Regions from separate parts of the Shewanella sp. MF05956 genome, predicted to be linked through region 2. Evidence: predicted binding sites of a transcription regulator. Region 2 holds the regulator's gene; each other region holds the start of a gene.
The links. The regulator NrdR, encoded in region 2, represses ribonucleotide reductase genes. The targets are predictions, from matches to a motif close to AAACACNANATNTNGTGTTT.
Positions count from the first base shown of each region.

Region 1 (2,277 bases), on a different contig from region 2:
AGTTCAACCGCTTTGATTTGTTTTTTGCGGACATTGCTGTCTTGCTCATACTGTAAGTACAAACGTTCAAACTCTACCTGGTCTTCAAAGAAAGCATCGTAAAGACCTGGCACGTCTGATGGGCTGAATAGACTGATGTATTCGCCTTTAATCAAACGCTGGTACATTAATTTGTTTAACTGCACACCGTAGTCAAGGTGACGAACACGGTTGTCGTCAACACCACGGTTGTTTTTAAGCACCAGTAGCGACTCGACTTCTAAATGCCATAACGGATAGAAAAGTGTTGCTGCACCGCCACGAACGCCGCCTTGAGAACACGACTTAACCGCAGTTTGGAAATACTTGTAAAAAGGTAAACAACCAGTGTGGAATGCTTCTCCGCCACGAATTGGGCTACCTAACGCACGGATACGACCAGCGTTAATACCAATACCAGCACGTTGGCTGACGTATTTAACGATAGACGATGCGGTCGCGTTGATTGAATCTAAGCTGTCATCACATTCAATTAATACACAAGAGCTGAACTGACGTGTTGGAGTGCGCACGCCAGACATGATAGGTGTAGGTAATGAAATTTTGAATAGAGACGTCGCGTCATAAAAGTCTTTAATGTACTTCAGACGAATTTCTTTTGGGTAACGCGCAAATAAGCACGCTGCCACTAAAATATACAAGAACTGAGCGCTTTCGTAGACTTCGTGAGTCACACGGTTTTGCACTAGGTATTTGCCTTCTAATTGCTTAACTGCAGCATAAGAGAAGTTCATATCGCGCCAGTGATCGATGTAGGTGTCTAATGTTTCAATTTCTTCGCGCGTGTAATCGGCCAAAATATGCTTATCATATTTGCCCATTTCCACTAGACGCGTCACATGGTCATATAACTTAGGTGGTTCAAATTGACCAAAGGCTTTTTTGCGTAAATGAAATACTGCTAAGCGAGCTGCTAAGAATTGATAATCTGGCGATTCTGGCGAGATTAAGTCGGCAGCGGCTTTAATAATGGTTTCATGAATGGCTTCTGTTGGAATGCCTTCAAAAAACTGCAGGTGAGATCGAAGTTCAACTTCAGATACAGAAACGTTTTTTAATCCCTTGGCTGCCCAAGTGATCACGCGGTGAATTTTATCTAAATCGATAGTTTCACGTTCGCCACTGCGTTTAGTGACTGTCATATTGCTTTTCATTGAAGAGAGGCCTTGGTTCGATATCCGGTCATGTGATCGCGTTCAGGATGCAGTGTTACTTTATTCGATCAGAACAAATCACAAAACAGTTCCATGTTAAAACAATCATCCTGAATGCCACTTACGGCAATGTACATCTACTGTACGTTCAGTAAACATCTACACTTTAATACCCACACAGCGTAGTGTTTTGATTGTCACCCACACACAAGATATGGTGTTATTTATAAACTGAGATACAAGATAGTGAGGTTTGAGCTGATTTGCAAGCCACAATTACATTAACTTCTTGTGGATAAGTTGAGGATAAAGAGCAGGGTTAGTAACGGCTAACCCTAGAGCCCAAATTTATATAGTGTTTTTCATGGTTGATGTTTTTTTATGCGATAGATTAGAAAATTTTGATCGCTAAAATAAGCAGCGATCAAAAAATTATGTCCATTTTTAGATTGATCTTTTGCTGTATTTGATCCGCAGATAAAAAAGTGGATGGTTGGCTACAACAAACTGACAAATTCATCTGTAACCATGTTCTCATGCGTTGATATGGCCTGATGATAAATGGGTTATTCGCTAAAAAATTGCCTCAAGGATGCACCATGTTCAAATTGATGCTTCGATGGCCATAAATCTGGCGTATCTGAGGCCGATAAGTAACCCCAAAGTGCTATGCCTCCAAGCATGTTTGCATTGTGCGCCGCGACGAGGTCACGCTCTGCATCACCTAAATACAAAATATGTTCAGGTGGCATGGCAATTTGTTGTGCAGCTAACAACATCGGTGCGGTGTGGGGTTTGGCATGGCGAGTGCTGTCGCCGCTGATCATGGCTTTTAACTGATAGGTTAACCCAAGCTTTTCGACCAATGGACGAGCAAACCGAGCAGGCTTATTGGTAACCACACCATAAGGAATGCCTTGCTGGTCTAATAATGTCAGTAGTTCAGGTAAGTTATCGAATAAACGGCTGTGATCGCCATTGATACGGCCATAATGCTGTAATAAACCTTGTTGAATACGCACTTGCAGTGCTTCATCGGCATCGGGTATTGCTGTTTTAACTAAAAACAAACTGCCGTGTGATG
Region 1 covers NZ_JCAYNV010000005.1:138,176-140,452, forward strand. Annotated here, with positions in the region: gene nrdA (class 1a ribonucleoside-diphosphate reductase subunit alpha) at 1-1,193, opposite strand, end outside; gene AC19MX_RS07460 (HAD family hydrolase) at 1,760-2,277, opposite strand, start outside.
Region 1: a site for NrdR is predicted at 1,397-1,416, ahead of nrdA (class 1a ribonucleoside-diphosphate reductase subunit alpha). Genes of this name have one in related genera too.

Region 2 (2,277 bases):
ACGAGTCTGGCAAAATTGACTACGACGAAATGGAACGCTTAGCAGTTGAACATAAGCCGAAGATGATGATTGGTGGTTTCTCGGCGTTCTCAGGTATTGTTGACTGGGCTAAAATGCGTGAAATTGCGGATAAAATCGGTGCTTATTTATTTGTTGATATGGCGCACGTTGCAGGTTTAATCGCTGCTGGTGTTTATCCAACGCCAGTGCCTCATGCACACGTTGTGACTTCAACAACGCATAAAACCTTAGCGGGTCCACGTGGCGGCATTATTATTTCTGCGGCTGATGATGAAGACTTGTATAAGAAGCTAAACTCAGCGGTATTCCCTGGCGGTCAAGGTGGCCCATTAATGCATGTTATCGCGGGCAAAGCGGTTGCATTTAAAGAAGCATTAGAGCCAGAGTTTAAAGTATACCAGCAGCAAGTGGTTAAAAATGCCAAAGCCATGGTTGAAGTATTTTTAGCGCGCGGTTACAAAATCGTTTCAGGCGGAACTGAAAACCACTTAATGTTGGTTGATTTAATCGGTCGTGATTTAACCGGTAAAGAAGCCGATGCCGCTTTAGGCAGTGCCAACATTACGGTTAACAAAAACTCAGTACCAAATGATCCACGCTCACCGTTTGTCACATCAGGTGTGCGTATCGGCACACCAGCCATTACGCGTCGCGGCTTTAAAGAAGCTGAAGCGAAAGAGCTGACAACCTGGATATGCGACATTTTAGATGATGCATCTAACACAGCGGTTATTGAGCGCGTTAAAGGCCAAGTGTTGGCGTTATGTGCTAAGTTCCCTGTATACGGTTAATCACTATTGCTGTTGAGGTTTAGGTTAACCTTGCTCAACAAATAGGATAAACTTTAATGGCCGCTAATTTTAGCGGCCATTTTGTTTTCTGCAGGAGGTTCAATGCATTGCCCTTTTTGTAGCGCGACCGACACCAAAGTTATCGATTCTCGATTAGTGACCGATGGCCATCAAGTACGCCGTCGCCGGGAATGTACCGAATGTCATGAACGTTTTACCACATTTGAAGGTGCTGAATTAGTCATGCCTAGAGTGATAAAACGTGATGGCACCAGACAACCGTTTGACGAAGATAAGCTGCGCGGCGGTATGTTGCGTGCAGTGGAAAAACGTCCAGTATCCATTGATGAAATTGATCAAGCTCTGACTAAGATTAAATCAACGCTGCGCGCAACAGGTGAACGTGAAGTAGACTCTGAAATGATTGGTAATCTGATGATGGAGCAATTAATGAGCTTAGATAAAGTGGCTTATATTCGCTTTGCTTCGGTTTATCGTGCTTTTGAAGATGTCTCTCAATTTGGCGAAGCGATTGCCAAGCTGCAAAAATAATCACCGACTAAACGCTAATTTTTTGAATTCTATTTTGTGTGCTTAACATGATATCAAACGAGAGTGATAACCATGTCTAACGGGTCTAGCGTCGATATTGAAATGATGAGCCGAGCCATTATGCTGGCAGAGCGAGGCCGTTATACCACGCGGCCCAATCCATGTGTCGGTTGTGTGATTGTTGCTGATGGACAGATTATCGGTGAGGGCTATCACCAACGTGCCGGCCAGGGACACGCAGAAGTGAACGCCCTAAAGATGGTTAATGAAAATGGATTAACTGCGCAGGGTGCAACAGCGTATGTAACATTAGAGCCTTGCAGTCATTATGGGCGTACGCCGCCATGTGCATTAGGCTTGATAAATGCCAAGGTTGCTAGAGTGGTCGTCGCAGTGACAGATGCCAATCCTGAAGTGTCTGGTCGTGGTATTGCAATGTTAAGAGAGGCCGGCATTCAAGTGGATGTGGGGTTACTCACTGAGCAAGCTTATGCACTTAACCTGGGTTTTATGAAACGCATGAAAACCGGTTTACCCTGGGTCACGGTTAAAGTGGCTGCCAGTTTAGACGGAAAAACAGCGTTATCTAATGGCGTATCAAAATGGATTACAGGCAGCGCTGCTCGTGCTGATGTGCAAAAGTATCGAGCCAGTCACTGTGCGTTAATTACTGGCGTTGAAACCGTGCTAATTGACGATCCCAGTTTAAATGTCCGTTTTGAGTTATTAGGTGAGTTAACAACTCGTCTTAACCCGAATGACATTTTTCAGCCTCTAAGAGTCATATTAGATAGCCGTGCAAGACTAACGGCAACGCCACAATTATTTTCTATACTGAGCCCGATTTTATTGGTCTCGTGTCGTGAATATCCTGAGCAAGTCAAAGCGACATTTCCAGCGCATGTGTCTTTTT
Region 2 covers NZ_JCAYNV010000002.1:157,883-160,159, reverse strand. Annotated here, with positions in the region: gene glyA (serine hydroxymethyltransferase) at 1-812, shown strand, start outside; gene nrdR (transcriptional regulator NrdR) at 915-1,364, shown strand; gene ribD (bifunctional diaminohydroxyphosphoribosylaminopyrimidine deaminase/5-amino-6-(5-phosphoribosylamino)uracil reductase RibD) at 1,437-2,277, shown strand, end outside.

Region 3 (2,277 bases), on a different contig from region 2:
GGTGTTTGTCCGTTAGCGGTATGTAAGGTGTTGACCTCATACTCTAAAGACTGGAAGGCATCGTGACATTCTTTCTCGGTTTGCGTCATCGCAAAACCTTCTTCATCGGCTACTTGCCACTTTTTCGCCACTGCAAGGTGTTTTTGATAACTTTTTTGCACAAACTCAGCTAACACTTCATCGATGCGATTAATGGTTGTGCCACCATAAATATGGCTCGCCACCTGGGCAATAATTTGCGCCGTGACCGCTGTCGCAGTCGAAATGGATTTAGGCGTGTCAATTTCAGCATTACCCATTTTAAAGCCATGAGTTAACATGCCTGCTAAATCAATCAACATACAGTTAAACATCGGGAAAAATGGCGCGTAGTCTAAATCGTGATAATGGATTTCGCCTTTTTCATGGGCGGCGACCACATCTTTTGGGAGCAAATGCGTTTTGGCGTAATGCTTAGCCACAATTCCGGCTAACAAGTCACGTTGAGTGGGAATCACCTTGGCGTCTTTATTGGCATTTTCGTTTAAAATGGCACTGTCAGACTGTTCAACTAAGCCACGAATAGCGCAATTTAATTTACTTTGTGCTTCACGGTGTTTATCGCGATCATGGCGATATTCAATGTAATGGCGCGCAACAGATTTGAATGGACCCGACATTAACAAGACTTCAACGGCATCTTGTAAGTCATGAATATCTACCTGGGCTTTATCAGCCATTTGCGCTTGTACCGTTTCAGCCAATTCAAGTGCATATTTGTGATCTGCTTGCCCCGCAGAATCCATTGCAGCCACTACCGCATCTTTAATACGACTTGCGTCAAACGCAGTACGGCATCCGTCCCTTTTCACCACAACAAGCATACAATCCACCTTTTCAGAATGCCGCAACAAACACCATATATCGGCGCAGCAGTATCAATAAACACTATATGCTGTGTATTAGGCGCTATATTGGGCGAAGCTTCTTTGATCCAGATCATAAGAAAGCAGACTGATGGGTATAACATTAAGCGAGGTAGTCAAACACTAAATTGGCGAGAGGCAGGCCACCTCACTACCTGTGGCCTGCTGTAAGAAATTAATGTCCTGCTAACGTTGCTTTAAGTAAATGGGCAATATCGTGTACCGCGGCCTCACCCGCTTTAATGGCTTCTTTAGCACGATGAAACTCCATTGTGCCAATATCAAACACTTCAGGCACGATGCAAATATCTGGTGGCTCACCCATTAAACGAGACCGTTTATGGCGCTGCTCTAAAATGTCCATCGACTGTGACATCACCGCGATCATTCCTGGATGAGACTTGCCTCCTCCGAGCGAAAATTTATCGGTCAAGCCGCTCATATAATCTTTGCCTTTGCCCCACAAATCCATAAAGCCTGATTCTAACTGCTTTTTCTCTTCTATCGGTTCAGAAGGTTTAGGCACGCGGCTTTTGACTTGTTCAGGCAACATGTGCATATGGCCGCGGCGATGACCATTTAAGTCAACTGCAATAACAATATCGACGCCCATGGCACGGCACAAAGACACCGGCACAGGATTAACCACCGCACCGTCGACTAACCAGCGGTGGTCTTGTTGTACTGGTGGTAAAAAACCCGGCATCGAGCACGATGCTCGCACGGCATGGCGTAAATCTCCTTCTCTAAACCAAATTTCCTGACCAGAATATAAATCAGTCGCCACTGCGGCAAAGGGCCGCTTGAGCTGTTCAATGTTAAGATCGCCAATACGGCCCGCTAAAACATCAAACACTTTTTCACCACTGATTAAGCCGCCTTTACGCCAACCTAAATCCATTAATCCGAGCACATCCCAACTAGAGAAACCGCTCACCCAGGTTTCAAGTTCGGCTAAATGATCATTTGCGTATGCCGCGCCCACTAATGCGCCCACAGAGCAACCGGCTATTTTATCTGGATAAATATCTAATGCGGCTAAGCCTTTTAAGACCCCAATATGCGCCCACCCTTTTGCGGCGCCGCTGCCTAATGCTAATCCTACAGTCAGCTTTGTCATCGTTAATCCTTTCAAGCGAGGAATTTATTCACACGTCATTACTCATTGAATCACTTGTTGATGTTCAAAATCAAAATTTCAACCTAAATGAGTGATGTCAAAAAATAGCATAACCAAAGCGACTCTTGTTGGCTATAGCACAGTGAAACCGCTATAATCCGTGGCTATCATTTTTTAGGGGATTTACCTTTGCAATTTACCGATTTTCAATTGGACAAGCGTCTGCTTGACAGTTTAAAGCACCTTGGCATT
Region 3 covers NZ_JCAYNV010000001.1:62,438-64,714, forward strand. Annotated here, with positions in the region: gene nrdD (anaerobic ribonucleoside-triphosphate reductase) at 1-863, opposite strand, end outside; gene rssA (patatin-like phospholipase RssA) at 1,081-2,025, opposite strand; gene AC19MX_RS00305 (DEAD/DEAH box helicase) at 2,215-2,277, shown strand, end outside.
Region 3: a site for NrdR is predicted at 923-942, ahead of nrdD (anaerobic ribonucleoside-triphosphate reductase). Genes of this name have one in related genera too.